DNA from 2 places in the uncultured Chitinibacter sp. genome. Region 1 is predicted to be linked to the other one. Evidence: predicted binding sites of a transcription regulator. Region 1 holds the regulator's gene; the other holds the start of a gene.
The links. The regulator HrcA, encoded in region 1, represses chaperone genes, less so after heat shock. The targets are predictions, from matches to a motif close to ATTAGCACTCGNNNNNNNCGAGTGCTAAT.

Region 1 (15,788 bases):
TTCACCCCGAATCGATCCTGACCGAACACGGGCATAAAATGCTCGAGAATTTCTTGCGTGAATTTGCTTAACCGATTGGCCGCTTAGTGCGGCCGTTTTTCTGCTTAGAGAACGCGATGAGCCAACAATTTGGAGAGATTCGTCAAATCGCCTTTGTTGTCCCCAATATTGATAGTGCCATGCAATATTGGGCCACCACACTTGGGATTGGACCATTCTTTATCAAACGCAAAATTCAACTTGATAACTTCGAGTATCGAGGCAAAGCAAGCGCATCTCCTGTCATTAGTATCGCGCTCGCCAATTCAGGGGCGCTGCAAATTGAACTGATTGAGCAACACGATATGCAGCCAAGCATTTTTTTAGAATTTCTCCAGCGTCAACCGACTGGAGGGCTGCAACATATAGCCGCTTGGTTGAGTCGAACTGAATTTGAGCAAAGAAAAACGGCACTGATTACGCAAGGCTATCAAGTTGCTCAAGCCGGTAAAATTAGTAGCTCCGGTGTCGAGTTACTTTATTTTGCGACTGAACAAGACCAAACGGGTGTGATTTTCGAAATTGCCAACCTAGCGGAACCCGAGCACTCCCCCCGTCTTGAAAAGATCGCCCAAGCTGCTCAACAATGGGATCAAGCTACGATTGCCATTGAAGTCCAACAATAAAAACTGCCGGAAGCATTATGATCACCATCCAAACCGCACTGAATCGCCTGATCGACAATAACGAGCTGTTTTACGATGAAATGCTGCACCTGATGCGGCAAATCATGTCGGGCGAAATGACCCCAGCGCAAATCGCCGCCCTACTAATGGGCCTGCGCACCAAAGTAGAAAGCGTATCTGAAATCGCCGCCGCTGCGACCGTGATGCGCGAATTTTCGACCAAAGTGGCGGTGCAAGATGGCCGGCACTTGGTCGACACCTGTGGCACCGGCGGCGATGGCGCGCATACGTTTAATATCTCGACTTGCTCGGCCTTCGTAGCCGCCGCGGCGGGGGCGAAAGTGGCCAAACATGGTGGCCGTTCGGTGTCGTCGAGCTCTGGCTCGGCCGATGTACTCGAAGCGTTTGGCGTGAATCTGAACCTCACCGCCGAACAAGTTGGCCAGTGTATTGATCAGGTCGGCCTTGGCTTTATGTTCGCGCCTAACCATCACAGTGCGATGAAATACGTCGCGCCAGTGCGCAAAGAGCTGGGCGTGCGCACCATCTTTAATATCCTTGGCCCGCTCACCAACCCAGCAGGTGCGGATAATCAGGTGATGGGCGTATTCCACCCGGATCTGGTCGGTATTCAAGCGCGGGTGCTCAAGCAACTGGGCTCTAAGCATGTGCTGATTGTGCACGGCAAAGATGGGCTGGATGAGATCTCGATCAGCACCCCGACCATGATTGCCGAACTGAAAGATGGCGACATCGTTGAATACGAATTCGATCCTCGTGATCTCGGCTTTAGTCTGGCCGACAGCAAAGCGCTGTACGCTGGCACCGCGCAAGAATCCAAAGCCATTATCGAAGGCATTTTGGCTGGCAGCCTCAGCGGCCCTTGTCGCGATATCGTGCTGCTAAATGCCGGTGCCGCGATCTACGCTGCCAATTTGGCGGTAACGCTCGAAGACGGCATCAACGCCGCGCACGAAGCCCTGGCCAGCGGCGCCGCCAAAGCCAAACTTGATGCGCTCGTGTCGTTCACACAAGGCCTAGCCAAGTAATGGAAAACCGGCGCACTTACCACGGCAGCTGCCATTGCGGCGCGGTGAAGTTCCGCATCAGCTCGCCCGAAATCAGCTCGGGCGTGCGCTGCAATTGCTCAATCTGCCAGCGCAAAGGTGCGCTGATGACGCCGTATATTTATTCACCGGAAGAATTAGTGATCGAAGCCGGCGCCGAGCAATTGAGCGTGTATCAATTCGGTACAGGCGTGGCGAAACATTATTTCTGCAAGGTATGCGGGATTTATCCATTCCACCAAACCTTGCGCAAGGCTGGGTATTACCGCGTGAATGTGGGCTGTATCGATGGTCTAGAGCCCCTGACTATGCCCGTTGAAGTCTTCGACGGCCGTAGTTTATAAGCCCAGATAGATGAGGATTATCTGTGAACTATAAATTTGCAGTTTTCATTGATGGTGACAACATCTCACCAAAACTACTAAATTCTATCATCAATGAAATCAACAAGATTGGTGATATTGTCCTAAAACGGGTTTACGGTGATTGGACCGCTCAAAATATGGGCTCATGGAAAGAGCTATTACGAGAAACTCCCATCCGGACATTTCAACAGTTTCGCCATGGCGAACAGGCAACCGATGGCTCGATGGTCATGGATGCAATCGAGCTAGTGGCCAGCCCGAATAAGAATTTCAATGCTTTTGCAATTGTCTCTAGCGATTCAGATTTTTACTCGCTAGCACTCCGATTACGTGAACATGGCATGTATGTTCTTGGAGTTGGTCGAAGACAAAACACCAAAGCAATATTTATTAATTCATGTAATCACTTTGTTTATACAGACAATCTTTCGGAGCCTACTGAAGCTATCACAGAGAAAGATTACAGTGCAGCCACGCTAATTTCATCGGCATACATGAATAGCAACTTCGATGAGGATGGCTGGTTATCGCTAAGTGCGCTTGGGTCTCAGATTCGTAAAATGGACCCCGCCTTCTCATTGCAAGATTATAATTGCAGCACTCTTCTCGCATTAGTCAAATCATGCGAAAGTGACTTCGAAGTTAAGCCAGATACAAGAACACCACCAAACTATCGAGTAAGAAAAGTTGCACAGTCTTTTTCTACACGGCAGACAGGAACTATAAAGCGAATAATTGGGCATTATGGTTTTATTGACAGCGATGATGGCGATTATTACTTTCTACGCACAAATATAATTCCCGATGATCGTTCAAAACCTATCAAGGTCAAAGACAAAGTAACTTTTGAGACAAGCCTTAAACCAAAACCTCAAAGCACAGACCCACACGAGAAAAATGGGAAAGCTGTAAAAGTCGCATTAAGCAACTAGCATTGGAAATAAAATGTCCGACATCCTGAAAAAAATCTGGGCCACCAAGTTTGAAGAAGTGGCTGCCGCGAAAAAACTCATCCCGCTTGCAGAAATCCGTGCCCAAGCCGAGGCCAACCGTGATCTGCGCAACTTTGTGGGCGCGATTCAGGCCAAGCATGCAGCCGGTAAAGCGGGCGTGATTGCTGAAATCAAAAAAGCCAGCCCATCCAAAGGCGTGATGCGCGATCCGTTTGTGCCGGCCGAGATCGCCCCAGATTACGCCGCCCATGGCGCGGCGTGTTTGTCGGTGCTGACCGATGTGCAGTATTTCCAGGGCCACTCCGATTACCTGAAAGCCGCCCGTGCGGCCTGCACGCTGCCGGCGCTGCGCAAAGACTTTATGGTCGATGAATATCAGTTTTACGAGGCGCGCGCCTGGGGTGCGGACTGCATTTTGCTGATCGCCGCGGAGCTGGATGTAAAACAGATGCAGGATTTTGAAGCGCTGGCGCACAGCCTGGGCATGGCGGTGCTGGTGGAAGTGCACAATGCGCAAGAGCTAGATGCCGCGCTCACGCTCAAAACCCCGCTGCTGGGCGTGAATAACCGCAATTTGCGCACTTTTGAAGTGAGCCTGCAAACCACCATCGATCTATTGCCACAAATCGTGGCCGATGGCCGCATTGCCGTGTGCGAGAGTGGTATTCACACCGCGGCTGACGTGCAATTGATGCGCGATCACAATGTACACACCTATCTGGTGGGCGAAGCGTTTATGCGCCAGCCATCACCGGGCGCGGGCCTGGCTGGCTTGTTTGATCCGGTTTACGGCTAATACTCGCTCTACCAAGGGTATTGCTCTAAAGGCATTGTTATTGATTGCCTGCAGAGCAATACCCTCAATTGGCATTAGCAAAGGCGGCGAAAATCGCACTTAGCCTTTGCCGCTACCGCCACTTTTACCCCCGCCTTTACCACCACCATCGCCGCCCCCTTTCCCGCCACTGTCGCCACCGCCTTTACTGCCGCCCTCACCTCCGCTTTTGCCCCCTTGGCTGCTGCCGCTACTACTACTGCTCCCACTATTACTGCCGCTGCCTTTGCCGCTGTCGCCGCTACCACTTTTGCCGCTACTCTCACCGCTGGCTGTTTTGCCCGTACTGTCGCTGCGACTACTGTGGCTCACCCCGCCATCGTCGGCGCCACTGCGGTGGCTGCTGCTGTCTTCGCTGGTGGCAGTTTTGGTGCGCAGGCCGCCATGATCGTCATTAGCATCATGGCTAACCGGATCATCGCTAGGCTTTACAGTGCCGGCGGTACGGGTGGCGGAATCGTCGCCGGGTGGATCATCGGCGCCAGCGGCATAGAGCTGGCTGCTTAAACACAGCACCAGCATTGTCAGTAAGGTGCGCGGCATGATGTTACTCCAACAATAGACATGCTCTGCCTTAGCGAAGATCGGTACTCTCGCCCAGCCCAATGTGGCCGAGCGGTTGATCAGCGGCAAAACAGTCGTTGGGTATCAGGCTGGTTTCAGCCTAGGCCGCGATTAGCGGTCAGCCGGCTGCAGGAGTTGCGCTTGCAAAGCGGTGATGGTGGCGCTCGACAAGCCCAGCACTTCACGCAGATAGCGCGGCATGTTGCCGGCCTGCTTTTTTACTTCGTGCATAGCGGTTTTCAGATAGGCGCCCTGTACGCCCAGAATGGCCGTCAGCGTCTCGCTGCTGGCCCCTGCGGCGCAGGCCTGCGCAATCAGCGGGGCGTATTTGCCGCGGATGGCGGCATCGCTCAGTAGATAATCCCGCAGAATACTTTCATGCGGCACGCCCAGCGCCGAGAGCAGCAACACCATGGCCCAGCCGGTGCGATCTTTGCCGGCAGTGCAATGCACTAAGGCGGGGTATTGCCCACCAAGGCTCAAATCAGTTAGCCACTGGGCATATACCCGCTGCACCGCCGGGTTGGCAACGAGCTCGCGATACAAGTCATGCATCATGGCCGCCGCGCGGCCCTCGCCCAGTAACGCTTCGAGCTGCGCAGGTTGCGCCAGTAATTGCGGCACGCTGCAGGCCGTGGCTTGCGCGGTGGCCGCCAAAACATCGCAATGGGTGTCGCTCACGCCACTAAAGTGCGGATTAGGCGTCTGTGCTCGCTCGGCGGCTGAGCGCAAATCCCAAATCGAGCGGATTTGCAGCGCGGCGAATTCAGCGCAGGCTGGGTCAACGGCCTGTAGCTGCTCGCTGCGAAACAGCAGCCCGGCACGAATCTGCCGGCCATCTGCTGTTTTGAGCCCGCCTAAATCACGCAAATTGGCCAAGCCCGGCACCTGAGCCTGCGGGCGGGCGCGCGCGGCGCGCTGGCTGGCGCGTTGCTGGCGGAAAAATTCACCCAGCAAGGCGGCCGACTCGGCGCCGCCGGGGCCAGCTTGGATACAGGTGTGATGATTGAGCTGCGGGCTGGCAAAAGGGTTGATGACGCTGCCGGCCGCGCCGGTTTTGGCATCGGCAGTGGCATACACCACCCGCCGCACGCGGGCGTGCAAGATGGCGCCAGCACACATAATGCAGGGCTCCAGCGTCACAAAAAGCTCGCATTCGCTCAGGCGATAATTGCCCAGCTGCTTGGCCGCGGCGCGCAGCGCCAGCATTTCTGCATGGGCGCTCGGGTCGTTCAGCGCCAGCGGCTGATTATGCGCGGCGGCAATCACCTCGCCCCGATACACCACCACCGCGCCCACTGGCACCTCACCGCGCTGCGCCGCTTGGGCCGCCTGCGCCAGCGCGGCCTGCATAAATGCAGCATCCGCCTGCGGGTTGGGGGAAGTCAGTGTGGGTTTATCGTGCGCGGCCATCTGGTCAGCCCTTGAAATCAGGCCGACCATGATACCGCAAATGCGCCGTTGCGCTGTGCTGGCCGCTAGATGCGGCCACGCTCCAGCAGGCGCTTAGCCCGCGACGGCCACCTGCCCCAGCATTTCGGCCGCGTGCTGGCGAGTGGTGTCGGTGATTTCCAGCCCGCCCAGCATGCGGGCGATTTCTTCGATCCGCTCGGCGTGGCTCAGCTGGCTGATGCTGCTGCGCACGCCATCTTTGGCTTGGGCTTTGGCGACCTGCAGATGCGTGCGGCCGCAGGCGGCCACTTGCGGCAGGTGGGTAATACACAGCACTTGCCGGCTCTGCCCGAGTTCTGACAGCAAGCGCCCGACAATCTCGGCCACCCGTCCGCCGATACCGACATCCACTTCATCGAAAATCAGGGTCGGGACATTCGCCACCTGGCTAGTTACCACTTGCAGCGCCAAGCTAATGCGCGACAGCTCACCGCCCGAGGCCACTTTGGCCATCGGCCGCAAGGGGGATGCCGGGTGATTGGCCGTTTGCAGCTCGATTTGCTCAAGGCCAAAGGCTGCCGGCTGGGTTTGCGGCAGCAACACCACTTCGCAGCGGCTACCGGCCAGCGCCAGCGTTTGCATCTGCTCGCTCACTAATTTAGACAGCTGCTTGGCCGCCTTGGCGCGTTTGGCCGAGAGCTGCTCGGCCGGGCGGCGGTAATCTTGTTCGGCCTGCACGACTTGTTTGCGCAGCGCATCCAGCCCTTCTTCGCCACCCAGCTCGGCCAGCCGAGCTTGCCAATCGGCCAGCTGTTCGGGTAGCAAGCTGGGGTCAATCCGGTATTTGCGCCCGGCGCGGTAAATGGCATCCATGCGCGCTTCCACTTCCCCGAGGCGCTCCGGGTCTAATTCCAGCTTATCGGCGTATTGGCGCAAGCTACTCACCGCTTCGGCCAGTTGCGCCTCGGCGCCGGCCAGCTGCTCCAGCGTATCGTGAATCGATGGATCAAAATCGGCTAGCTTGCCCAGCTGATGCGCCACCGTGGCGAGCCAGCTCTGGCAGTTTTCGTCGCCATCCGATAAAGAAGTCAGGCCATATTGCACCCCATCAATCAGGCTGGCAGCGTGGTGCAGGCGTTTATGCTCGGCCTGTAGCTCGGCCCATTCGCCCTCTTGCAGCGCCAGCTGGCTGATTTCATCGATTTGCCATTGCAGGCGCTCGCGCTCGGCTTCAAAGCGCTCGGCATTTTGCTCGGCCGATTGCAGCTCATTGGCCAGCGCGTGCCAATGCTGATAACGCTGGCTCACCTGCCGCACCAGCTCGGTGGCGCCCGCGTAGGCATCCACCAGCTCGCGCTGTGCTTCGTGGCGCAATAGCGATTGATGCGCATGCTGGCCATGAATATCCACCAGCCCTTCTCCCAGGCTTTTCAGCTGCGCCAGCGTGCCGGGGCTGCCATTGATAAACGCGCGCGATTTGCCGCTGGCATCGATAATGCGGCGAATCAGCAGCAGCTCGCCTTCATCGCTAAAGCCCTGTTCAGCCAGCCAGGCGCTGGTTTTCGCGAGGGCGCTGATATTGAATTCGGCGCTGATTTCGGTGCGCTCGGCCCCGTGGCGCACCACGCCCGCATCAGTGCGCTCGCCCAGCAACAAGCCCAGCGCATCGATGATGATGGATTTACCCGCGCCGGTCTCACCGGTGAGCACGGTTAATCCGCTGGCGAAATCCAGATCTAGCTCGCGAACGATCACGAAATCACGTAAATGCAAAGCAGAGAGCATGGCAGTACCCGGCACAAACAGAACGAGCGTTCACTTTAGGGCAAGATGCCGGGCAGGACAAGAGGCAAACGCGCGGCTGTGGGGCTTTCGCCGCAACCACGCGTGATGAATTACAGCAGCTTCTCGCCCCAGCGCAGTTTGGCGCGCAGCATATCGTAATAGCTGTAGCCATGCGGGTGCAGGATGCGCAGCGAATTGGTGTAGCGGCGGATCAGCACCCGATCCATCTCGCGCAATTCAAAATCCGATTGGTTATCAAAATACACCCGCGCATCCTGCCCGCGGGTGAGCAAAAACGCGACTTGGGCGTTTTCCGACACCACAATCGGCCGATTGGATAATGATTGTGGGCAGATCGGCACCAGCGTAATGGCCGGCAAGGCCGGATGCAAAATCGGGCCGCCCGAGGCCAGCGCATAGGCGGTAGAGCCGGTGGGTGTAGAGACCACCAAGCCATCCGAGCGCTGGCTGTACACAAACTGATTATCAACAAAAATCTCGAATTCGATCATCGAGCCGATCGAGCCGCGGCTAAACACCACGTCGTTGAACGCTAGCGAGGTATTCACCGTTTGCCCGTCGCGCAAAATGCTGGCCTCCAGCAAGATGCGCTCTTCGGGGATAAACTGGCCGGCCAGCATATTGGGCACGGCGGTTTCCATTTCATGCAGCGGCAGATCGGTCATAAAGCCCAGCCGGCCCTGATTGATACCCATAAGGGGTATGCGATAGGGAGCCAATAAACGCGCCACCGACAGCATGGTACCGTCGCCACCCATCACAATCACCAGATCGGCCAGCTTGCCGATATGGCCGCGTTCAACGCGCTGATAATGCTCGATGCTGTGTTCGCGGGCGATGTCCTGCTCGATCAGCACCTTTACCCCGCCCTCATCCAACAGGCGCGCCAAGCGCAAAATCGGCTCGCCGAGCGCAGGGGTATTCAGGCGGCCAACGAGGGCGATGGTTTTAAATAGGCTGTGCATAATCTTGAATATTTGGTGCGTCAGCCGCATTAATACACCGAAGAGCAGGTAAAATCCAGCCTGACGCGCGCCTGTGCGCTGTTGTTGCCGTCCAATCTGCCGTTTTGTGACTCTAGCCGTGCCATGCTTCTGAACGACCGCTCACAGATTTTGCTTAAAACGCTCGTCGAGCGTTATATCGCCGAAGGCCAGCCTGTCGGCTCGAAGGCTTTGTCGCAGTTTTCCGGCCTGGAAGTCAGCAGCGCCACCATCCGCAATGTGATGGCCGAGCTGGAAACGCTGGGCCTGGTGGCCAGTCCGCATACCTCGGCCGGCCGCATTCCCACCGCGCAAGGCTACCGACTGTTTGTCGATACCTTGCTGGCGGTGCAGCCGCTGGGCCATGTGCAGATCAACGCCCTACCGAACGACAACCCGCAGCACAGCATTCAGGCCGCCTCGCAGCTTTTATCGCAGCTGACCAATTTTGCCGGCGTGGTGATGACGCCCAAGCGCAGCGAGCTCACGCTCAAGCAAATCGAATTTCTGCCGCTGGCCGAAAAGCGCGTGCTGCTGATTTTGGTGACCAGCGATGGCGATGTGCAAAACCGTATTGTGCAAACCGAGCGGCACTTTAGCCCCACCGAGTTGGCCACCGCGGCGCAGCTCTTAAACGAGCATTGCGGCGGCAAAACCCTTGCAAATTTGCTGAGCTGGCTGCAAAGCGACGTCATCCGCGTGAAGCAAGACCTCACCAGCCTGATGAACGCCGCCGTAGCCATGAGCCATGGCTTGCAAAGCGAACACATGGTGATCGCCGGCGAGCATCAGCTGCTGGGGCTGCATGATTTCTCGGGCGATATGCAGCGCATGCGCCAGCTGTTTGAACTTTTCGAGCAGAAAACCGCCCTACTGCAATTGCTGGAGCAAGGCCACCGCGCCGACGGCGTACAGATTTATATTGGCGCCGAAGCCGGCATTGCCCCGCTGGATGAATGCTCGGTGATTACCGCCCCGTATCAGGTCAATGGCGAAGTCGTCGGCACGCTGGGCGTGATCGGCCCCACCCGCATGGCCTATGAACGGGTGATCCCCATCGTGGATATCACCGCCAAATTACTGACGACCGCGCTATCCAACCCCTAGCGCGGGCCCCAAACCGGCGCCCGCGGCGCCACTAACCAAGAATTGCTCATGTCTTTCCTTCGCACCGCCCTTGCCAGCCTGCTGCTGGCCACCCTGCCGTATGCCAGCGCCGATGATGAGCTGGTCACCCGCCCCGATGTGCAAGATTACATCCAGCAAACCGCCCAACAGCATGGCTTTAGCCCCGATGAGCTGGCCGGCTGGCTGCAGCAGGTGGAGCTCAAACCCAATATCCTGGCGATTTTGGACAAGCCCTCCACCAGCCGCCCCTGGCATGAATTTGAAGCCAATTTTGTGAATAAAACTCGCATCAACAATGGCGCGCGCTTCTGGCGCGAGAATGCCATCCTGATCGGCGATGTGAGCCGCAAATATCAAGTGGCCCCGGAAGTCTTGCTGGCGATTTTGGGCGCCGAAACCAATTACGGCCGCTACACCGGCTCGTTCCGCGTGGCCGATGCGCTCGCCACCATCGCGTTTAATTACCCGCGCCGGGCCGAGTATTTCCGCGGCGAGCTCACCCAGCTATTTTTGCTGGCGCGTGAAGAAAAAGAAGACCCGCTGAGCTTTAAAGGCAGCTACGCCGGCGCCATGGGCTGGCCGCAGTTTATGCCCTCTTCGTTTCGCAAATGGGCGCAAGATTGGGACAAAGACGGCCACCACGATATCTGGAACAACCCGGGCGATGCGCTGGCCAGCGTGGCCAATTACTTAAATCAGCATGGCTGGCAAGATCGCGGCGATACGCTGGTGGCGGTGAATTTTAACGGCGACCCCAGCCAGCTGGTGGCCGATAAATTTAATCTGCACTACACGGTGGATGAGCTGATCGCCAAAGGCGTGGCGCCGATCGATGAGATCAACACCAAGCAGCAAGCGGTGTTGTTTACGCTGGAAACCGAGCCGGGCTTTACCCAGCATTTTCTCGGCTTTAATAATTTTTACGTGATCACCCGCTACAACAAGAGCACGCTCTACGCCACCGCGGTACTCAAGCTCGCCGACGCGATCAAAGCCGCCTATGTGAATGGCGATGATCTGGTCAAAGCCACCCCAGCCCCCACGCCGGCCAAAAAACCCGCCAAAGCCGGCGCGCGCAAGAAGTAAACCAAGGGCATCGCCCTGTAAGGCTTAGCTGAAAAAGCCTGCAGGGCCATACCCCACTAGCGCAGCCAGCGCTAAGCCTGCCAGCTGTACGCCAGCGCGGGCAATACTCAGTGCCACCCAAACCCATAGCCTCATCGCCACTCAGGCACTGCGCCCTGCGCCACGGATTGGGGTGTATTCCGATGGGGCTAGCAGCGGCGCTGCGTGCCAGTGTCGCGCAGCTTCCGCCAAAATTTCCTTCGACCACAACAGGTTGTGGCTAAAAAGCTTGCCAAGAGCCTCCCGAAAGGCGCTGCTATGCAGGGGTATATTCAGTAAACCAAAGACCAGCAATGCCCTCAGCGCAATACTGCCACCAGTATTTATCGCACTGGTAAAGTTGGGGGTGGATTCCCCTTCAGCGGCGCCGAGCGAGGAACAGGCGGGGCGGGGTTTCGGCGAGCACTGTTCGAAGGCCGCAGGCCAAGTCGCGCAGCCGCCGCCTCGACTGTCCACAACGAGGGCACGGGCGCAGCCCGCGCTGCTGCGGGGTCGCCTTTCTTTGCTGACTTTCTTTGGCGAAGCAAAGAAAGTCAGTGCCGCGGCGCACAGCCGCCGACCCGTTCTAAACAAGACGCAGCTCTGGTTTGATACTTGCGGCCTAATGTTTTTCCGCAACTACGACGTACAACGCCCTTGTGAACTAATCCGCTAGCGCCAACCAAATTTCAGTACGTAATTCTTTGGGCTCGGTATTGCACGGATCATTTAGATACAACTCAATGCCCGGCAGTGGCAACGGAACTTCACCACTTTGCGGCAACCAAGTTCCAATCAGCCATTGGTACGCTCTATCTAATTCGCTGTAGGCTCCACGGTGTTCGATGACCGCATAACGCCCCGCGTGAATTTGCGTCTTTTGTAAATCTGCGGGCAGCGTTGCCTCTGCAGTAATTTCGACGCAGGCATCCGAACGTAACTCCTCGCCAACAATACCTTGCTGAACATCAGCAGGGTCATCGTGGTACAAACCAAACCAGCGAGCATTTGATGCCAAAGGCAAATTGGGCGCAGCCAATTCCAGTAAGCTAAACGCCTCGCCAATATTCAAATAAGCACCAATATGTCGCTTCGCAGCCAAGTGTATTGGCTCGGCTACAGTACGTAATTCAATTAGATACATGTCCATCTCCGGAGTGTTATTAAACTGGAGACTCCGCTGTCGGCGATAAACACCTGGTGTTACACCATACGCAGCTGCAAAAGCACGTACAAAAGCCGCATTACTCTGATAGCCCGCACGAAGAGCAACGCGAAGCTGAGTCAATTCGCTGCGCTCCAAATCACGGCCCGCAAAATGCAGTCGCAAACGCTGCTGCGTCGCAGCTACGGTTTCCCCCATCATGTCACGGTAAATCCGGTGAAAATGAAAAGGTGAAAAATGTGCGACTTCGGCCAGCTGTGCAGTCGAAAAATGGCGAGTCGGATCACGCCATAGTAGTTGCACAACCTTCACCAGCCGCCGTGCGTATTCATCAGTTGTTTTGCCCATTCAGCGCCTCCAAGTCTGACTATATTTTGGATGGATTGATTTAGGCTGCTAAGTTATGCCGAATCAATACGCGCTGAGATTGGGCACAGTAATTAAATTAGTCACCTATCCCCGCAACGCCGCATAAATCTTCTCCGCCAACGCCTGATTAATTCCCTCCACCGCCGCCAAATCATCGACACTGGCCGCCTTCACGCCTTGCAGCCCACCAAAGCGGGCCAGCAGTTTTTGCCGCCGCTTGGGGCCGATGCCTTCGATGTCTTCCAGCGTGCTGGCGATGCGCGCTTTGGCGCGACGGGCGCGGTGGCCGGTGATGGCGAAACGGTGTGACTCGTCACGGATTTGTTGTATCAAATGTAGCCCCGGGTGGTCGCGTTTGAGCTGCAATGTTTTGCCCAGGCGCGGGATAATCAGCTGCTCTAAGCCGGCTTTGCGGGTTTCGCCTTTGGCTACGCCAATCACCCATGGCTCGACAAGGCCAATTTCATTAAGGATGTCGAGTGCGACGCCCAGCTGGCCTTTGCCACCATCAATCAAAATCACGTCGGGCATTTTGCCCTCGCCGGCGGCGATTTTGCTGTAGCGGCGCTGCAGCACCTGGCGCATGGCGGCGTAATCGTCGCCCGGCGTGATCGGGGCAAATTCGCTATCGCCCTTGCCCGGGGAAACAGTGGTGGCGATGTTAAAGCGCCGATATTCCTTGGGCTGCATATCTTGCTGATCGTATACCACGCACGAGGCCACGGTGAGCTCGCCCATGGTGTGCGAAATATCAAAACACTCGATGCGCTGGGTTTCTTCCGGCAGGCCCAGCGCTTCGACCAAGGCGGCCAGCCGGCCGGCTTGCGAGGCTTGCAACGATTTGCGCTGCAAAATGGCCAGCTGGGCATTTTTGGCCGCCATTTCCAGCCACACGCGGCGCTCGCCATTGGGGTTGCTATTAATCACCACCCGCCGCCCGCCTTTGCCGGCGCCCATTTGCTCAGAGAGCGAGGCGGCCAGCAGGCTGGCGCCATCGGGCTCGGGGCTGCAGAAAATCAGCGGCGGCACCGTGCGCTCGAGATAATGCTGGGCGATAAAGGCACTGAGGGCCTCGGCGGGCGTGTATTCGTCGGCGTGGCTCGGAAAGAGATTTTTGTCGCCCACATGCCGCCCGCCACGCACCATGGCCAGATTCACGCACAGCACACCCCCCTCTTCCACACAGGCCAGGATGTCGGCGTCGCCATCGCTGCTGTTGCTGGATACAAATTGCTTTTCTTGTACTTTGGCTAGCGCCTGAATCTGATCGCGCACCGCGGCGGCAGCTTCGAATTCCCAATTGGCCGCGAGTGTTTGCATGCGTTCTTCCAGCTGTTGCAGCACTTCATTTTCTTTGCCGGATAAAAACAGCATCGCGTTATTCACGTCGGCACGGTAGGCCTCGGGTGAAATGGCATTCACACACGGCGCGGAGCAGCGCTTAATTTGATGCAGCAAACAGGCGCGCGAGCGGTTGCTAAATACCGAGTCTTCACAGGTGCGCAGCTGAAATACTTTTTGCAGCAGCTGGATGCTCTCTTTCACCACATAGCCATTCGGGAACGGCCCGAAATAGGTGTGACGCTTATCCAACGCGCCGCGATAGTAGGCCAAGCGCGGCGAGGCATGGCCGGTGAGCACCAGATAGGGGTAGCTTTTATCGTCGCGAAACAGAATGTTGTAGCGCGGCGACAGGGCCTTGATGAGGTTATTTTCCAACACCAGTGCTTCGGCTTCCGAGCGCACCACGGTGGTTTCCAGCGCGGCCACCTGATTGAGCATCAGGCGTATCCGCGGGCTGTGATCGTTTTTGATGAAATAGGAGCCCACGCGCTTCTTGAGGCTAATGGCCTTTCCCACATACAGCACCGTACCGTCACTGGCCAGATAGCGATACACACCGGGCAGATCGGGCAGATTTTTTACCTGCAGCAATAGCGCTGCGCGCGCCTCATCGCTGGGCTCGGCGGCAGCTTCGGCCGGCGCGGCTTCAGGCAGCGCGGCAGCCGTGTCGGCAGGCTGGGGCATGGTCGGTTCAGTGGCTTCGGGCACAGCAGTCATAGGTGGGCGCAGCAAAACGTAAGCAATGCACTATTGTACTGAAGTTACCGCGCCGCGCTGCGGCTGCGCCAGATCAAATCCACGGCATTTTGTCCGCCCGCCGGGCGGCGAAACGGGTTTTCCCGAATGGACAGCTTACAAGCCGGATTTGATGATGCGCATACCGACCAAAACAAGCATAAGGGGCAGGCCATGAGCCAGAACCGTGATGGATTTACATCGACCTTTGGCGTACTCGTCGCCACACTGGGCTCAGCCGTCGGCTTGGGCAATATCTGGAAATTTCCATACCTCACCGGCACCAATGGCGGCGCGAGCTTTTTGGTGGTGTATCTGCTGGCCACCTTGCTGGTGGCGCTGCCGGTGATGATGACCGAAATCATGCTCGGCCGTGCTTCGCGCGCCAATGCAGTCACCGCGTTTGAAAAGCTGGCGCCCAAAAATCAGAAATTCTGGACCGTGATCGGCTATATGGGTCTGCTGTCGGCCATTTTGATTCTGGCGTTTTACACCGGCGTAGCAGGCTGGGTGTTTGCGTATATTTTTAAATCGCTGTCGGGCAGCATCCACAGCACCGACCCAGCCACCGCGAAAGCCGCGTTTGATGCCATGGTCTCTAACCCGATGCAGGCCCTGTTCTGGCAGTGGGTGGTCTTGGGCGGCGCGGGCGTGATTATTATGCTGGGCGTATCCAAAGGTATTGAAGCGGTGGCCAAAAAGCTGATGCCGCTGCTGTTCTTGCTGCTGGTTTTGCTCTGTATTCGCAGCCTGACCTTGCCCGGCGCAATGGCCGGGGTGGAATTTTTGTTTGCGCCGGACTTTAGCAAAATCACTGCGCCAGTGGTGCTCACCGCCGTGGGCTTGGCGTTTTTCAAGCTGTCGATCGGTATGGGCACGATGCTGACCTACGGCAGCTATTTCCGCCAAGAGCAGAATATCCCCGCCACCGCCACCCGCGTGATGCTGGCCGATTTGTCGGTATCGATGCTGGCTGGCCTGGCGATTTTCCCAGCGGTGTTTGCTTTTGGCTTTGAGCCATCGGCGGGCCCATCGCTGGTGTTTATGACGATTCCGGCCGTGTTTGCCAGCATGCCGCTGGGCAATGTGTTTATGGCGATCTTCTTTGTGTTGGCGGCAATTGCGGCCACCGGCGCGATCTTGTCGATCTTGGAAGTACCGGTCGCGATGATGAGCGAGCGCTTTGGCTTTAGCCGCAAACTGGCCACGCTGATTTCAGTGGGCATTATTGGTCTGTTTGGCGTGCCGGCGATGCTGTCGTCGTCACTAACGGCCGATTGGAAACTCTTTGGCCTGAATGCGTTTGATCTGTT
Region 2 (15,788 bases), on a different contig from region 1:
CCATTCACCAAGGCGGCGATGGCGGCGAAATCATATGCAGGGAGTGTCCAGCTCGCAGGTTTCATGTTTCTTCCTTGATTTCCAGCTCTTCGCTTGGTAGCAGGATATTGTTGGTCGGCGCATCCGGCGGTACACCCAGCAAACGCAGGCTGCCCGCCACCACATTACTGAACACCGGCGCGGCCACCAAACCGCCATAACGCATTTCAAAAGCCGGCTCGTCGATCATCACCGCCACAATCAGGCGTGGATTAGAAATCGGCGCCAAACCGACAAACGAGCCCACCCGTGCGGTGTCGGAATACACCCCATTCACCAGCTTTTTCGCCGTACCGGTTTTACCGCCCACACGGTAGCCGACCACTTGGGCGCGGGTGGCGGTACCACCCGGCAAGGTCACCATTTCCAGCATCTTGCGCACCTGTGCGGCCGTCTCAGCGCTAATGACCTGCTTACCCGGCGCCGGGGCCACCAATTTGGTAAAGGTCACTGGGTGCACTTCGCCATTGCCAGCAAACATCTGATACGCCCGCGCCATCTGCATCACGGTCACCGATACCCCGTAGCCATAAGACATGGTGGCCTGCTCGATGGGGCGCCAGGTTTTCCATGGCCGCACCCGGCCTGGCGATTCGCCCGGGAAGCCGGTATTGAGTTTTTCGCCAAAGCCAACGTCATGCAGGAAATTCGACATCTCCTCGCGCTCCATCATCAGCGCCATTTTCACGGCGCCGACGTTGGATGATTTCTGGATGATCTGTTCGATGGTCATCGCGCCACCGGGGTGATCATCGCGAATGGTGGCTGGGCCGATGGTCATCCGCCCGCCATCGGTATTGAGCACGGTGGTGGGTTTGACCTTGCCAGCATTCAGCGCCATGGCCGCGGTTACGGCTTTCATGGTCGAGCCGGGCTCATACAGATCGGTGAGCGCGCGATTGCGCTTGTGGGCCGGATCGATACGGGCGCGGCTATTGGGGTTGTAAGACGGCGCATTGGCCATCGCCAGCACTTCGCCGGTGCGGGCATCCAGCACCACAATCGCGCCGCCCACGGCCTTGCTGTTATCCACGGCATTTTTCAGCTCGCGATAGGCCAGATATTGAATCCGCCGGTCGATCGAAAGCTGCAGATTTTGCCCTTCTTGCGGCGGCACTATGGTAGAGACGTCTTCAACGATGTAGCCGCGACGATCGCGAATGACTGTGCGCGAGCCGGGTTTGCCGGCCAGCATAGCGTCTTTGGTCAGCTCAAAGCCTTCCTGGCCTTTGCTATCCAGATTGGTAAAGCCCACCACATGGGCCATCACTTCACCGGCCGGATAGTAGCGGCGGTATTCGGTTTGCGAATACACGCCCGGAATATTCAGCGCCAGCACCCGCTTGGCGTCAGCCGGCGAAATATGCCGCTTCACCCACAGAAAATCGGGGCGAGTTTCCTTGCCCTCTTTGTTTTTGCGGGTAACGGTGACTTTGCCCAGCAAGTCGTCGTAAGAGAGCCCCAAAAGGCCGGCCAGCGATTTGATCTCGGCACGTGACACTGGCACCTGATCATCATCACTTTCCTGCTTCCATTCTTTGTGGCGCGTTTCGCCTTCGGGCAATACGCGCATATTGCGCGGGCTTAGCCAAATGGATTGCACTGGCGTCGAGATCGCCAATGGCTCGCCATTACGATCGGTGATCATGCCGCGATTAGGCTCGAGTTTCAGCGTCCGGCGATAGCGTGCATCGCCCTGATCCTGCAGAAACTCTTCATTCATGACCTGTAAATAAATACTGCGACCCAAGAGGGTCGCAAACAGGGCGAGCAGACAGGTGAGGACAAACCACACCCGCCAGCGTTCTAATTTGGGCTTGACCGCGTATTTGGGTTGGCGACGACCACTGGTCATCAGACGGGCCTGTTTCATCATGGCAAGTCCGACACCTGCGGTTTTTGGACTTGTTGCCCGTGTTCGAGAATGACTTGGGTGCGATTAGCCGGTGCCACCTGCATACTCAGGCGGTTTGCCGCTTCAGATTCAATCCGTGAATGCATCGCCCAGGTGCTTTGTTCCAGCTGCAGCTGGCCCCATTCAACATTCAGTTTGCGAGTTTGGGCATCTTGTTTCTGCAGCTCGATATACAACTTGCGCGCTTTATGCTGGCTGGTAATCACCCCCATCGCACACACAATCAAGATACTGAGCAAAAACAGATTCAAACGGGTCATCGCAGCGCCCCGCTGGTGCGCTCGGCAATGCGCAGAATCGCACTGCGCGCACGCGGGTTAGCGCTCACCTCGTCTGCCGACGGCCGCACGGGCTTGCCCAAGACCTTCAGCGGCGCGGGCGCAATTTCGCTGGCCATCACCGGTAAACGGCTGGGCAGCTGATCAGCCGTGGCCTGATCCTGCATAAAGCGCTTCACGATCCGGTCTTCCAGCGAATGAAAGGCAATCACCGACAACCGACCGGCGGGTGCAAGCAGCGCCAGCGCCTGCGGCAGCGTTAGCGATAACTCCTCAAGCTCGCGATTGACGTAAATCCGTATAGCTTGGAAGGTACGCGTCGCCGGGTCCTGGCCCGGCTCACGGGTCCGGACTGCCGTTGCCACGACCGCGGCAAGTTCGCCTGTTGTTGCAAAAGGTTGGACTGCCCTACGCGCAACAATCGCTGCTGCAACCTGCCTAGCAAACCGTTCTTCGCCATAATCTTTTACCACCTCTGCAATGTCTTTCTCATCGGCCGTATTCAACCAATCGGCCGCGGTTATACCCCGCGTGGTATCCATGCGCATATCAAGCGGAGCATCAAACCGGAAGCTAAACCCCCGGGCACCGTCATCCAGCTGTGGCGAGGAAACCCCCAAATCCATCAGCAGACCATCGATGCGGGAGACGCCCAGTTGCGCCAGCGATTCAGTCAGCGTGACGTAGCCCTCGTGCACGATGGTGAAACGCGGATCGCTAATCGTGGCCGCTTCGGCAATCGCATATGGATCTTTATCAAACGCAATCAGCCGGCCCGTCGGCCCCAAGCGCGACAAAATCAAACGCGAATGACCACCACGACCAAATGTGCAATCGACATACACGCCATCCGGCTTGATCGCCAGTGCGTCTACTGCCTCTTGCAGTAATACCGTGCGGTGCACGAAGTTTCCTGCCGCGCCTTCGCTCACAGCACAATCCCTTGCATATTGCTTTCCAACTCATGCGGCGCCATGGCCATAACCTGATCGGTCACGGCATTCCATTTCGCCTCATCCCACAACTCAAATTTGCTACCCATTCCCACCAACACCACGCTTTTATCCAGCTGAGCGCGTTGCCGTAATGTGGGCGGAATCAACACCCGTCCAGCCGCATCCATATCCAGCTCTTCCGCATGACCGACAATCAAACGGCGAATTGGCATATGCACGCCTGAGAGTTGATTGAGCTGATCCCGCACTGGAATCCAGTCCGGTTCCGGATAAATCAGCAAGCAACCTGCCGGCTCGATGGTGATCACCAGTTTGCCCTGAGCCCGCGACAACAGGGCGTCACGGTGCTTAGCCGGAATGGCCAACCGCCCTTTGCTGTCGAGGTTTAAAGACGAAACACCACCAAACATGAACAAATAGCCTTGCGCAATGTGCCCGGAATTGATCACCACTCGGAGTGACTAAGCGTGCGTTTTCTGCCCGAAAAATGCACTTTTACCCACTTTCTCCCACTGCGCCCCACTATAGAGGAAAAAAAAACCCGACACAAGTTGCGTCGGGCGTTTTTCTGTTTTGATACAATGATTTAGATTTAATTTTTAGAAAAAATCATTTCATATCAAATCAATAAGAAACATTCAAAAGTTAAAGTATTACTTTAAGTAAGTTCCTGTCTTCTGACCAAGCTTACCAAAAACCGCCTCGTTTTCCCTTATTCTTACATTTAGGACGCGCTTTCCCCGATGAACGGTCGCCTTTTCTCGCTCTTGCTGCTCGGTTTAATTGTACTGATGGTGTGGCGTCACTTCGTCCGCCCCAACCGCGCGGCCATTCGGCATACCGCCCGCACCAGTGCCATCGTGCTGTTAGTGGCCGCCACCCTGGGACTGGGCTTGCACTTCTGGTCGCACTAAGTCGGGGTCAGATTTTACAGGGTATAAAGACCCATTGCGGCCGATCGGTCAGCCGCCGCCCTTGCCGCCGCCGCTCTTCGGTGCGGGTATCGAGCGGGGTTGCGCCGCGCTGTTGGCGGCGCTCAATCTGCCGGCGCTCGCCGGCACGCCGCTCAATGCCGTTCCAACCACCAGAACTGGGCAACAGCTCGCCCACCGCTGCGCCGCTTAAATCATCAGGGGGCAATGGCTGGTCATGAGGATGCAAATCGGCATACTTCTTAACTGACATGTCAGAGAAAAAGCGATTTCGCACATAGGCAGAGGTTAGCTTCATGTAAATTATGAAATCAATTCAAGCACTTAGCCAATTATCGGCAAAATACGCATTTTCTTGAAGTGATGAAGCTTACAAAACAAAGGGAGCCCGCGGGCTCCCTAGTTACACCATCGGCCGGACGGCCGATCGATTCAAATGCGCTTTATACCGTTGCTGGCAACAAAGCCTGCTTCATTTTTTGCAGCGCTTTGGCTTCAATCTGGCGAATTCGCTCGGCCGAGACTTTAAATTCAGCCGCCAAATCATGCAGCGTAGAGGATTCGCCCTCATCGGTGAGCCAGCGCGCCTCGATAATCCGGCGGCTACGCTCATCCAGCGTATCCAGTGCGGCGCTAATGCCGGTCGATTGCAGGCGATCCATATGCTGACGCGCCAGCACCGCAGTCGGCTCGCTGTGATGATCGGCCAGCCAGTCGATCGGCGCAAAACCTTCGTCATCGCCTTCATCGGCGACCAGCGCGACATCTTGCCCGCTCATGCGGGTTTCCATCTCGAGCACTTCTTCGGGCTTCACACCCAAATCGTCAGCGATTTCCTGCGCTTGCTTGTGCGTTAGCGCGGCAAAGCTGCTTTTCATCGAGCGCAGATTAAAAAACAATTTGCGTTGGGCTTTCGTGGTTGCTACCCGCACCAGACGCCAATTGCGCAGGATGTATTCGTGAATCTCGGCTTTAATCCAGTGCACGGCAAAAGAGTACAGGCGCACGCCACGGCTGGGCTCGAAGCGTTTCACAGCTTTCATCAAGCCAATATTGCCTTCCTGAATCAGATCGGCTTGCGGCAGGCCATAACCGCTATAACCGCGGGCAATCGACACCACCACGCGCAAGTGCGAGAGCACGAGCTGGCGGGCTGCCTCGAGGTCATTTTGCTCTTGATGGCGGCTAGCCAGATCGTATTCTTCTTCCGGCGTGAGCATCGGAAATGCGTTAACTCGCTGAACATAGCGCTCGATACTATCGCCGACCGCTAGAGTCGGTAGCGCCAGGGCTGTGCTCATGGTTAGATCTCCTGATGAAATTCATTCGGTTACTGCAATATTAGCACTCATACCATGGGAGTGCTAATGGTGCAAGAAGTTCACTGATTCAATCACATGCCCGCTTAGCATGCACGGTAATTATTACTATCTGATTGATAGCTTGCGCCAATCGGGATGGCAGGAGCGGGAATTAAGCCTAACGGTCAGGGCCTCATTGCGCTAGCGCCCAGCCCACAGCTCACTGAAGCGACCCGAGCGCAGCAAACTCAAACAATCAAGTAAAGGGGTATTGCTCTACAAGCCTTTAAATAAAAGAGCTAGAAGGAAATACCCCAAGGCAAATTTAAAACTTATCCGCCCGCAGCACGCGCACCTCAGACAGCCACTGCACCAGCGCGTAGTGCTGGCCGTATTCCAGCTGGATTTCCTCGGCCAAGGCTTCGGCCGTGGCGGTACTGGCGATCAGCTCGATCTGGATATTCTCGTTAGCATCAAAGCTGCCGCGCTTTTCGCCGTGAGCGCCCTTGCCGCGAGCCGCCACGATGGTCCAGCCGCGAATTTTGCGCGCCTCAAATAATTCAACCAGATCATTTTCCAGCAGCGCTTCGGTCACGATGGTCAGCATGGATTTAGAATGAAACTGCATCATGACTCCTTAGGCTACCCAATGGGCAAATTGGTAATACAGCGGAACGCCGATTAATAAGTTAAATGGAAAGGTAATCCCCAGCGCCGCGCCCAGCGACAGCGCCGGGTTGGCCTGCGGCACGGCCATCCGCATGGCGGCTGGCGCGGCAATATAACTGGCCGATGCGGCCAACAGCGCCAGCAGGGTTACGCCGCCCACCGACAAGCCCAGCAAATGCCCCACGCCAATGCCGATCCAGCTCAGGCACAGCGGCAAGCCAATGCCGGCCAGCAGGATAAACCAGCCTTGCTGGCGCAGCGCGCCAAATTTCCCTGCCACCACCAGGCCCATCTCGAGCAAGAACAAGGTCAGCACGGGCTTGAATAAATCCAGATACAGCCGATCCAGCGGCTTAATGCCTTCTGGGCCAGCCAAAAGGCCAATCAGCAAGCCGCCCATCAGCAGCACAATACTCTTGCCCAGCAGTACTTCATGCAGCAATTTGCCCCAGCCGTGGCCACTGCCTTTGCCGGCCTGATTCGCACCCTGCCGCGCCAGAATCACCCCGACAATCAGCGCCGGCATTTCCAACAAGACCAGAAACAATGTGGTTTGTGATTCGTGACTCACCCCCAGCCGCGAGAGATAGGCGACGCCCACGGCATAGGTCACCACCGATACCGAGCCATAATGGGCCGACATACTGGCGGCATCCACCTGACTAAATTTCAGCCGCAATACCGGGTACACCAAGAGCGGAATCACAAACCCCATCGCCAGCACCAGCAAAGCCTGCGGCAGCACTTGCAGAAAGGGTTGTTTTGCGAGCTCCAGCCCGCCTTTAATCCCGATGGCCAGCAGCAGAAACACCGACAAGGTGTCGTACAGCGCGCTGGGCAGCTTTAAATCGGACTTCGCCAAACCGGCCAACAGGCCGAGCAGGAAAAAGAGCACTACCGGATCCATCTGCATGTAGATTTATTTCACCTTTTTTAGATATGGGTGCGAATTTACTACATTTCACCCCAAGAAAAAACGCCTAAAAACAATGTGGTTTTGTTTAAAGCTACGTAGTAAAAATACATTTCATGTCAAATGAATACCGCATGGAACCTTTCCCTGCCTGCGCTCTCCAAACTGCGATTTTTCTACTGCAGACCACCCGATGAGCGACTGGCTAACCCTACTGCTGCAACAGGCCCAAGATTACGCCTTGGTTTTACTTTTTGTGCTGGTGTTGGCCGAGTCCACCGCCATTCTAGGTCTGCTGATCCCAGGCACGGTGCTAATGCTGGCCATGGGTGCGATGATCGGTCAGGGCAAAATGGATTTCTGGGCCGCCTGCGCGGTGGGTTTCGTGGCCGCCCTGATTGGCGACGGAGTGTCGTACTGGCTGGGCTATCGCCACCGGCAGTGGCTGCAGCGGTTACCGATCTTGCAACAGCAACGCAAATTGCTGGTGCAGGCCAAAATGGTATTGCGCCAACATGGCCCGGTGGGGGTTTTTGCCGGGCGCTTTATCGGCCCCACCCGCCCAGTGCTGCCGCTGGTGGCCGGCATGCTAGCCATGCCCCGCCGGCGCTTTGCCCCGGCGTGCGTGGTGGCCTGCCTGCTGTGGACACCTGCATTTCTATTGCCGGGGATTTTGGCAGGCGCCAGTGTTGGGCTGGCCGAACAAGGGCTAGTAGGCTTTCCAGCGCTCCTCACGGCAGCTTTGTGCGCCGTGGCGCTGGCCATTTGGCTGAACTGGCAAAGCGGGCTACAGCTTTGGCAGCACGGCCGCTGGCAAGCCCTGCCCCGCCACCTGCGCTGGGGCACACCAAGTAGCGGCTTGGCGGTGATCGGCTTAGGTTGGCTGCTGCTCACTCACCCGCAGGCCGGCCCCTACGGCGCGCGGCTGTGGGCAGTAATGAGCTAACAACAGGGGGTATTTTCCTGCGAGCCATGGTTTATATGGCCCACAATAAAATACCCCTTTATCAAATCAAAAACGCACCTGCTTGCGCTTAGGCCACCAACTGCTCCAGCTCATGCACCCGCAGCTGCAGCGAGTTGCGCTTGAATGCGGCCAGGCGTTTGTTCATCACCTGATTGAGTAGCTCATCAGCCAAATCGAAATGCAAAGTCCAGTGGCGGAATTCGCGCTCGGTTTGCCCCAGCGCCTGATAGCAGCGCGCCAGCCCATGATGCGCTTGCATCACGATATAGCGGTAGGAATTCGGGGTAGCACTGGCGATCTCTAGCGCCTGCTGCATAAAGTACATCGCTTTATGCGGCTCATGCAGATCCAGCGAAACCTCACCCAAGCCAATCATGGTGACTGATTTGCCCCAGAAATTACTACTGTGGGCATTGAGCAGTAGCGCGCGTTTGAATTGCTCTTGCGCCCCGCGCAAATCGCCCGCCGCACGCAGCAAATAGCCGCGGTAGTAGTAGATTTCCGGCTCGTACTCGCAAAAGGCCACATCCTGCAACAAGGCTTCGGCCTGATCCAGATAGCCATGCGCGCCCGGGTAATCGCGATGTTGATAGCAATACGAGGCCTGATTGATCAGCAAACAGACTTTCGGATTGATCAGCGCCACCGCCTGCAAAGCTTCGCTGGCTTTATCGGTGTATTGCAGGCTGGAGCTCGGGTCTTCAAAAGTCCAAAAAAGCTTGCCGACGCCGATATAGCCATAGGCGCGCGCCAGCGGTAAATCTTGATCGATCCCGGCCTCTAAGAGCTGCAGCCAGTAGCTCATGGCCACATCATATTGGCCAATGCCATACATGATGTCGCTGTAGCAGTTCATCGCCTCGACCCAGCCTGCGGTTTGCCCGGCGGCACGGGTGAGGTCAATCGCCTGCAGGGCAGTGACTTCGATTTGATCGAGGGTGGTGCGCGGTTGGGCGCGGTAGGCTTGCAAGCGGGTGAGCCAGGCTTGCGCCTCTAACTCCCCATAGCCCAGGGCTTGCGCCCGGTCGGCGGCCTGATTGGCCAATTCAACGGCTTGTGCCGGGCTGGAATGCACCAGCGTTTGTGCGATATCTAATAGTTCGATGACCTGATTGCGGACATTGTAGTGACCCATTGCTGCCTCCTCACGGGCGAGACTGACGCACGATCTCCCCGCCTTACTGCTTTTTTATTAAAATATTAGTGCTTACTGAATTATAAGGCGACAAAAAAGCGGGCATAAAGCCCGCTTGTCAGCTGCATAGGGTGCTCAATCAGGCTTGACCAGAGATGATCATGTACTTTTGCATCAGCTCTTCTTTGCTTTCTTTGTGTTCCGGATTGAGCGGGATACAGTCCACTGGGCAAACTTGCTGGCACTGTGGCTCATCATAGTGACCCACGCACTCGGTACACAGGTTCGGATCGATCACATAGATTTCTTCGCCTTGAGAAATCGCGCTATTGGGGCATTCTGGTTCGCATACATCGCAGTTGATGCACTCGTCCGTAATCATCAGAGCCATGACAGATAATCCTTAACAAAACAATCGAAAAACTAGATATGCGGAATTCTCCCACTTTCATGCGGGAAGAACAACTTTCCTATGCAGATTCAGTGCTGTTTTCTGCATCCCCAGCCGCCGCACGGCAGAGTAAAGCATACCGCACCGTGCCGGCTTTGCCTTCGCGCAAGATCTCCCAGCCGCTTAAATCGGGCAGCGTTTCGCATTCAATATACACCCGCGCCCGCTCGCTCAGATGGGGCGGCAACAGCGCCAATGTATCGGCCAGCAAGGTGCTGGCAAAGGGTGGATCAAGAAACACCAGATCAAAAGCTTGCCGATTCTGGCTTAAAAAGCGCTGCGCATCGGCGTTCAATAGCTGAATCTCGCGCGCACCCAGCGTTTGCTGGCTGGACTGCAAGGCCTGATACACCGGCCGGGCCATCTCTACCATCACCACTTGTTTGGCATGGCGGCTGGCGGCTTCAAAACCCAGCCCGCCGCTGCCGGCAAACAGATCCAGACAGTGCCAGCCCGTGAGGTCTTGCCCCAGCCAGTTGAACAGCGTTTCGCGCACGCGGTCGGGGGTGGGGCGCAGGCCCAGTGAATCGGGAAACTTCAGGATACGGCGCCGGTATTGGCCGCCAATAATACGCACCTGATTTTTGTGCTGTGCGGACACGGCTGCTCCAGTTAAAATCTCGCAAATAGATTCGTATTTTCCGCGATTTGCAGGAATCAAGCCAACACCATGTTTAGTTTTTTTCGTAAAAAGAAGCCGGCCGACACCCCGGTAACGACTTCACCGGCCCCGGACACCACCACGCCCGCGGCGGACAGCCCGACGCTGAACCCGAGCGCGGCCGAGCCGATTAGCCCGCCAGCGGCCGCCAGCGAGCCCTTGCCCCCTGCCGCCGTCGAGCACACCGAGCCGGCGGCGCCTGCGCTCAGCGCAGCCCCAGAATACCCTGCCGAGGTATCGCCTGCAGAAGCAGCTACTACGCAAACTGCAGACGCATACATCGAGAGCGATCCCGCCCAACTGGCCCCAGTGGCGCAGCCACAAGAAAAACCCAAGCTCTCGTGGACCGAACGCCTGAAGCTGGGCCTGGCGAAAACCCGCGACAAACTCGGCAAAAGCCTAGCCAGCGTGTTTGGCGGCGGCAAGATCGATGACGATCTGTATGACGAGCTGGAAACCGTCTTGCTCACGGCCGATATGGGTGTCGATGCCACCCAGCATTTGCTGAATGACGTGCGCGATCGCGTGTCGCTCAAGGGCCTGAAAGACGCGGCCGAGCTCAAAGGCGCGCTGAAAGACAGCCTCACCGAGCTGATCCAGCCGCTGCAAATCCCGCTCGATGTCAGCGGGCACAAGCCGTTTATCTTGATGGTGGCGGGCGTGAATGGCGCCGGCAAAACCACCTCGATCGGCAAGCTGGCCAAGTATTTCCAAAGCCAAGGCAAATCGGTGCTGCTGGCTGCTGGCGATACATTCCGCGCCGCCGCACGCGAACAGCTGGTGGTGTGGGGTGAGCGCAATGGCGTGCATGTGATAGCCCAGGAGTCGGGCGACGCCGCCGCCGTGGCCTTTGACGCGGTTAACGCCGCCAAAGCGCGCAGCATTGACGTGGTAATCGTTGACACCGCCGGCCGCCTGCCCACCCAACTCCATCTGATGGAAGAAATCAAAAAAGTAAAACGTGTGGTGCAAAAAGCCGAGCCGACTGGCCCGCACGAAGTGCTGTTGGTGCTCGATGCCAATACCGGCCAGAATGCGCTGGCGCAAACCAAGGCTTTTGATGATGCGCTGGGTCTGACTGGGCTGGTGCTCACCAAGCTGGATGGCACGGCCAAAGGTGGCGTGATCGCCGCCATTGCCAAAAACCGCCCAGTACCGCTGCGCTTTATTGGCGTGGGTGAAGGCATTGATGATCTGCGCCCGTTTGTGGCGAAAGATTACATCGACGCGCTGTTTGAATAGCCGTTTCAGCCCAGTTTAAAACACCCGCGGATGCAACTGCCTACCCTCACCACCGCCCGGCTAATTCTACGGCCGCTGCAAGATACGGATGCCCCGTATATTGCTGAACTTGCGGGTGAATGGGCGGTTGCGGGCAATACCCGCCGGGTTCCGCATCCTTATGATTTAACAATGGCGCAAGAGTTTCTCGCCTGGCAAGCGCAAGCCAGCCGGGATCGGGTTGAAGATGTCTTTGCGGTCACTTTACGCGGCAGCGGCAACTTGATTGGGTGTGTCGGGCTGGTCTACCAGCCGCAACACACCGAATTAGGTTATTGGTTTGGCCAGGCATTCTGGGGGCAAGGTTACGCCACTGAAGCCGCTCGGACCGCCATCGCTTACTGCCGACAGGCACAAGCCCCACAGTATTTTTATGCCGAGCATTTAGTCAGCAATCCTCGTAGTGGTCGCGTGTTGGAAAAGCTGGGGTTTCAGCCTAAAGGGCAGTATTTTGGCGAGGGGCGTGAGGGCGCAGGCGTTGAGCTGATGTTTTATCATCTAGATGGACATTGGGATAGCAGTCGAGCTGACCCCAGTTTTAATTGAGGATTTGTATGATTCAGTTTCAGCAAGTTAGCAAAAGCTATCCGGGTGGTTTTGATGCCATCAAGAATCTGAGCTTCGAAATCCCCAGCGGCGAGCTGGTGTTTCTGGCCGGCCACTCTGGCGCGGGTAAATCGACGCTACTCAAATTAATGGCCGGCATCGAAAAGCCCACCGCCGGGGCGGTATTGCTGAATGGGCAAAATCTGGCGCGGATGAGCCGCGCCTCGCTGCCTTTTGTGCGCCGGCATATTGGCCTGATTTTTCAGGATCACAAAATTCTGTACGACCGCAGCGTCTTTGATAATGTGCGCCTGCCGCTGGATATCATCGGTTTTGATCATCAGGAAGGCCGCCGCCGCGTATTGGCCGCGCTGGATAAAGTCGGCCTCGCCGGCAAAGAAAAACTCAACCCGATTTCGCTCTCGGGTGGCGAGCAGCAGCGCCTGTGTATTGCCCGCGCAGTTGTGCATCGTCCGTCGATTTTGCTGGCTGATGAGCCCACCGCCAATCTCGATCGCGATTACGCGCACGATATTCTGGAGCTGTTCAAATCCTTCCATCAGGTGGGTGTCACATTGGTGATCTCGGCCCACGATGAAAGCCTGATGGCCGACTATGGCCGCCGCATTCTGCGCCTGAAAAACGGCCAATTTACCGCTTGAGGGACACACAATGACAGCCTGGTTCCGCTCTCACCTACAAGCTTTTACTCGCTCGATCGGGGCGCTGGTGCGCCAGCCCATCGGCAGCCTGCTGAATCTGCTGGTGATTGGCATCACCGCCGCTTTTCCACTCGCCCTGTGGCTGATCGTGAATAGCGTTGGGCAGATCAGCCAACATATCAGCATCGAGCCACAGATTTCGATCTTTATGGCGCCCAGCGCCGAGCCCGCGCAAGTTAGTGCCCTGCAGCAGCAGCTCAAAGCCGACCCGCGCATCGCCAAGCTCACTTTCACGCCGAAAGATGAAGCACTCAAAAGCTTGCAAGGCAGCTTTGGCAATGCCGATTTGCTGGCTGGGCTGGTAGATAACCCCTTGCCCGATGCCTTTGTACTGCAACCGAAAAGCGTTGATCCGGCCGCGCTGGAAGCATTGCAAAAAGAGCTCAGCGGCCACACTGGCGTGGAAGAAGTGCAGCTGGATGCCGAATGGGCTCGCCGCTTGGCGCGCATTACCCAGCTGGGGGCGAACGTATTTGAGGTTGTTGCCGGCATGCTCGGTGCTGCCTTGGTACTGATTACCGGCAATGCGATCCGTATGCAGATCCTGACCCGCAAAGATGAAATCGAAGTGGCGAAACTGATCGGCGCCACCGATGCCTTTATCCGCCGCCCTTTTATCCACAGCGCGCTGCTGCAGGGTATTCTGGGTGGGCTGGTGGCCACCGGCATTGTTTGGGGCGTGATCGGGCATCTGAATCCGGCCATTAATGCACTGGCGCAGTCCTATGGCCAGCAATTTGCGCTACAAACACCTGATCTGCTGACTATTGCCGCAGTCTGCGGCATTGTCGCCACGCTGTGCCTGCTTGGCGCCTTGCTGGCGGTGTGGCGCCATCTGCGTCAATACCGTTAAAGCCACATAGCGCCCAATCGTACGCCCCATCCCACCGCGCTTTACAACAGGCGCTGGTGAATGGGGCGTTTTGTTTGGCAAGGGCTTGCCGTGCCACGCATAATCCAAGCAGGAATATGATTGTTTGGATGAGGCAACCGCGTGGCGCTCCGCAAAGAAAATGTGCTGATCGTTGATGATCAAACCACCTTCCGGCAAACCCTAAAAAGCATTCTGTCAGAGCAGGGCTTTACCGGCATTGAGCAAGCCAGCAGCGGCCGCGAGGCGCTGCAGATCCTCAAAAAGCAGCCCATCAACTGCATTATCAGTGACTGGAATATGCCCGGCATGGACGGGCTGGAGCTGCTGCAATGGGTTCGCAATCAGCCGGGCACCGCGCATATCCCGTTTATGCTGATCACCGCCAATGCCACGCGCAGCAGCATTGAGGCCGCGCTGGAAAACGGCGTTACCGATTACCTGATCAAACCCTTTACCACCCAACATTTTGCCAACCGCATGCACCGCATGCTGCTGGGCAAACGCTCGGCGCCGGCTCGCCCTCAACCCGCCAGCCGCCGCCCCCTGATTGGCGAACTCAATCTCGAGCAGGAAACCCGCCGCGCCAGCATCCTGATTGTGGATGACGCCAAAGACAATATCGAAGCCGCCGCCACGGTGCTGGAAGATGATTACCAGCTGCAAGTGGCCTTAAGCGGAACCAAAGCCCTGGAGCTCGCCCGCGGCGCCACCCCGCCCGATCTGATTCTGCTCGATGTGATGATGCCCGAGCCCGATGGCTATGCCGTGTGTCAGGCACTGCAGGCCGACCCAGCCACCCGCCAAATTCCGATTATCTTTATGACCGCCAAAGATCAGCCGGATGATGTTGCTAAGGGGCTGGAAATGGGCGCGGTCGATTATGTGGTGAAGCCTTTTCACCCCACCATTTTGCGCGCACGTGTGCGCACCCAGCTGCGTCTAGCCAAAGCTGTGAGCAATCTGCAGCTGCAATCAGCCCGCCTGGAAGAAGACGCCCGCTTACGCGAGGAAGTAGAACAGCTCAATAAACACGATCTGAAAAGCCCGCTCAGCGCGGTACTGCAAGCCACCGAGCAATTACTCACCGATGGCCTCACCAGTAGCCAGCAAAAATTGGTACGGCTGGCCACCAATGCCACGCATGCCGCGCTAGAGCAAATTGACCGCACCCTCGATTTATTACGGATGGAAACCGGCAGCTATCTGCTCGATGCCGAGGTATTCGAGCTGGGCGAGCAGGTGCGCCGCGTGGCCGCCGAGGTTGAGCTCGCCTTTGCTGGCAAAATCAGCATGGATCTCACCGGCCTGGGTGAGCAGCCTTTAAATGTGTTGGGCAATACCGGCCTAAGCCTGAGGATTCTGTCCAATCTACTGAAAAACGCCGCCGAGGCAGCCCCCGAAGGCAGCCAGATTCATTGCTCGGCCACCGTGGGTCAGAAAGACATTCAGCTGGCCATTCACAATCAGGGCGCGGTGCCCATGGCGATCCGCCAGCGTTTTTTCGAGAAATATGTCACCGCTGGCAAAGCCAAGGGTAATGGCATCGGCACCTACACTGCCCGGCTGTATGCCGAGGCCCAGCATGGCGGCCTAGAGATGCAGACCGATGACGACACCGGCACCACCCTTACGCTGCGTCTGCCGCGGCAGGCAGACTAAGCCATGCAGGCCCGCTTTGCTTGGCGCTGGTGGCTATTGAGCCTACTGCTCGCGGGGCTCGCGGGCTGGGCCACAGTGCACTGGCAGGCGGCACAGCAGCAGGCGTCCCAACAAACCCATTTGCAATTGCTGGCGCATGATCTGGCGTTAGAGATTCGCTCCAATACCAGCGAAGGGCGCGTATTGGGTGCTGCCCAGCTAATGGGCCGCACCTCGGCCAGTGTACGCGGCAGCCTACTGGGCGAGGCGAGCGCCATGGCGCGCCTAGTCGAAGATAGCCAGCATGTGTTGCGGCAATTTGGCGCTGAGAGCACCTACCTACTGAGCGGCACCGGCCAGGTACTGGCCTACACCGACAACCAAAACCGCCAGCTGCTGCTGGGCGAACAGCTGGGGCAGCGCCCGTACTGGCAGCAAGCCATGCGCGGTGAAGCGCATATTTATCCGGCCATTGGCATTCATTCGCATGAGCGCGGTCTCTACTTCGCG

Region 2: the regulator HrcA is predicted to act here: its motif matches at 5,461-5,489, upstream of rpoH (RNA polymerase sigma factor RpoH).

Annotation. Positions count from the first base shown of each region.
Region 1 covers NZ_CAMFLP010000003.1:64,508-80,295, forward strand. The annotation lists gene QV747_RS05725 (aminodeoxychorismate/anthranilate synthase component II) at 1-71, shown strand, start outside; gene QV747_RS05730 (VOC family protein) at 117-665, shown strand; gene trpD (anthranilate phosphoribosyltransferase) at 683-1,714, shown strand; gene QV747_RS05740 (GFA family protein) at 1,714-2,076, shown strand; gene QV747_RS05745 (NYN domain-containing protein) at 2,100-3,029, shown strand; gene trpC (indole-3-glycerol phosphate synthase TrpC) at 3,043-3,846, shown strand; gene QV747_RS05755 (hypothetical protein) at 3,946-4,428, opposite strand; gene tadA (tRNA adenosine(34) deaminase TadA) at 4,561-5,862, opposite strand; gene recN (DNA repair protein RecN) at 5,956-7,626, opposite strand; gene QV747_RS05770 (NAD kinase) at 7,737-8,612, opposite strand; gene hrcA (heat-inducible transcriptional repressor HrcA) at 8,736-9,737, shown strand; gene mltB (lytic murein transglycosylase B) at 9,786-10,844, shown strand; gene QV747_RS05785 (GyrI-like domain-containing protein) at 11,527-12,375, opposite strand; gene uvrC (excinuclease ABC subunit UvrC) at 12,481-14,424, opposite strand; gene QV747_RS05795 (sodium-dependent transporter) at 14,650-15,788, shown strand, end outside.
Region 2 covers NZ_CAMFLP010000004.1:184,979-200,766, forward strand. The annotation lists gene QV747_RS07550 (UDP-N-acetylmuramoyl-L-alanyl-D-glutamate--2,6-diaminopimelate ligase) at 1-65, opposite strand, end outside; gene QV747_RS07555 (penicillin-binding protein 2) at 62-1,915, opposite strand; gene ftsL (cell division protein FtsL) at 1,912-2,214, opposite strand; gene rsmH (16S rRNA (cytosine(1402)-N(4))-methyltransferase RsmH) at 2,211-3,164, opposite strand; gene mraZ (division/cell wall cluster transcriptional repressor MraZ) at 3,161-3,598, opposite strand; gene QV747_RS07575 (hypothetical protein) at 3,932-4,102, shown strand; gene QV747_RS07580 (hypothetical protein) at 4,110-4,418, opposite strand; gene rpoH (RNA polymerase sigma factor RpoH) at 4,564-5,421, opposite strand; gene QV747_RS07590 (P-II family nitrogen regulator) at 5,747-6,049, opposite strand; gene QV747_RS07595 (sodium-dependent bicarbonate transport family permease) at 6,059-7,003, opposite strand; gene QV747_RS07600 (DedA family protein) at 7,197-7,949, shown strand; gene QV747_RS07605 (hypothetical protein) at 8,038-9,105, opposite strand; gene QV747_RS07610 (YfhL family 4Fe-4S dicluster ferredoxin) at 9,245-9,496, opposite strand; gene rsmD (16S rRNA (guanine(966)-N(2))-methyltransferase RsmD) at 9,576-10,157, opposite strand; gene ftsY (signal recognition particle-docking protein FtsY) at 10,227-11,459, shown strand; gene QV747_RS07625 (GNAT family N-acetyltransferase) at 11,490-12,044, shown strand; gene ftsE (cell division ATP-binding protein FtsE) at 12,053-12,706, shown strand; gene ftsX (permease-like cell division protein FtsX) at 12,717-13,619, shown strand; gene QV747_RS07640 (response regulator) at 13,761-15,299, shown strand; gene QV747_RS07645 (ATP-binding protein) at 15,303-15,788, shown strand, end outside.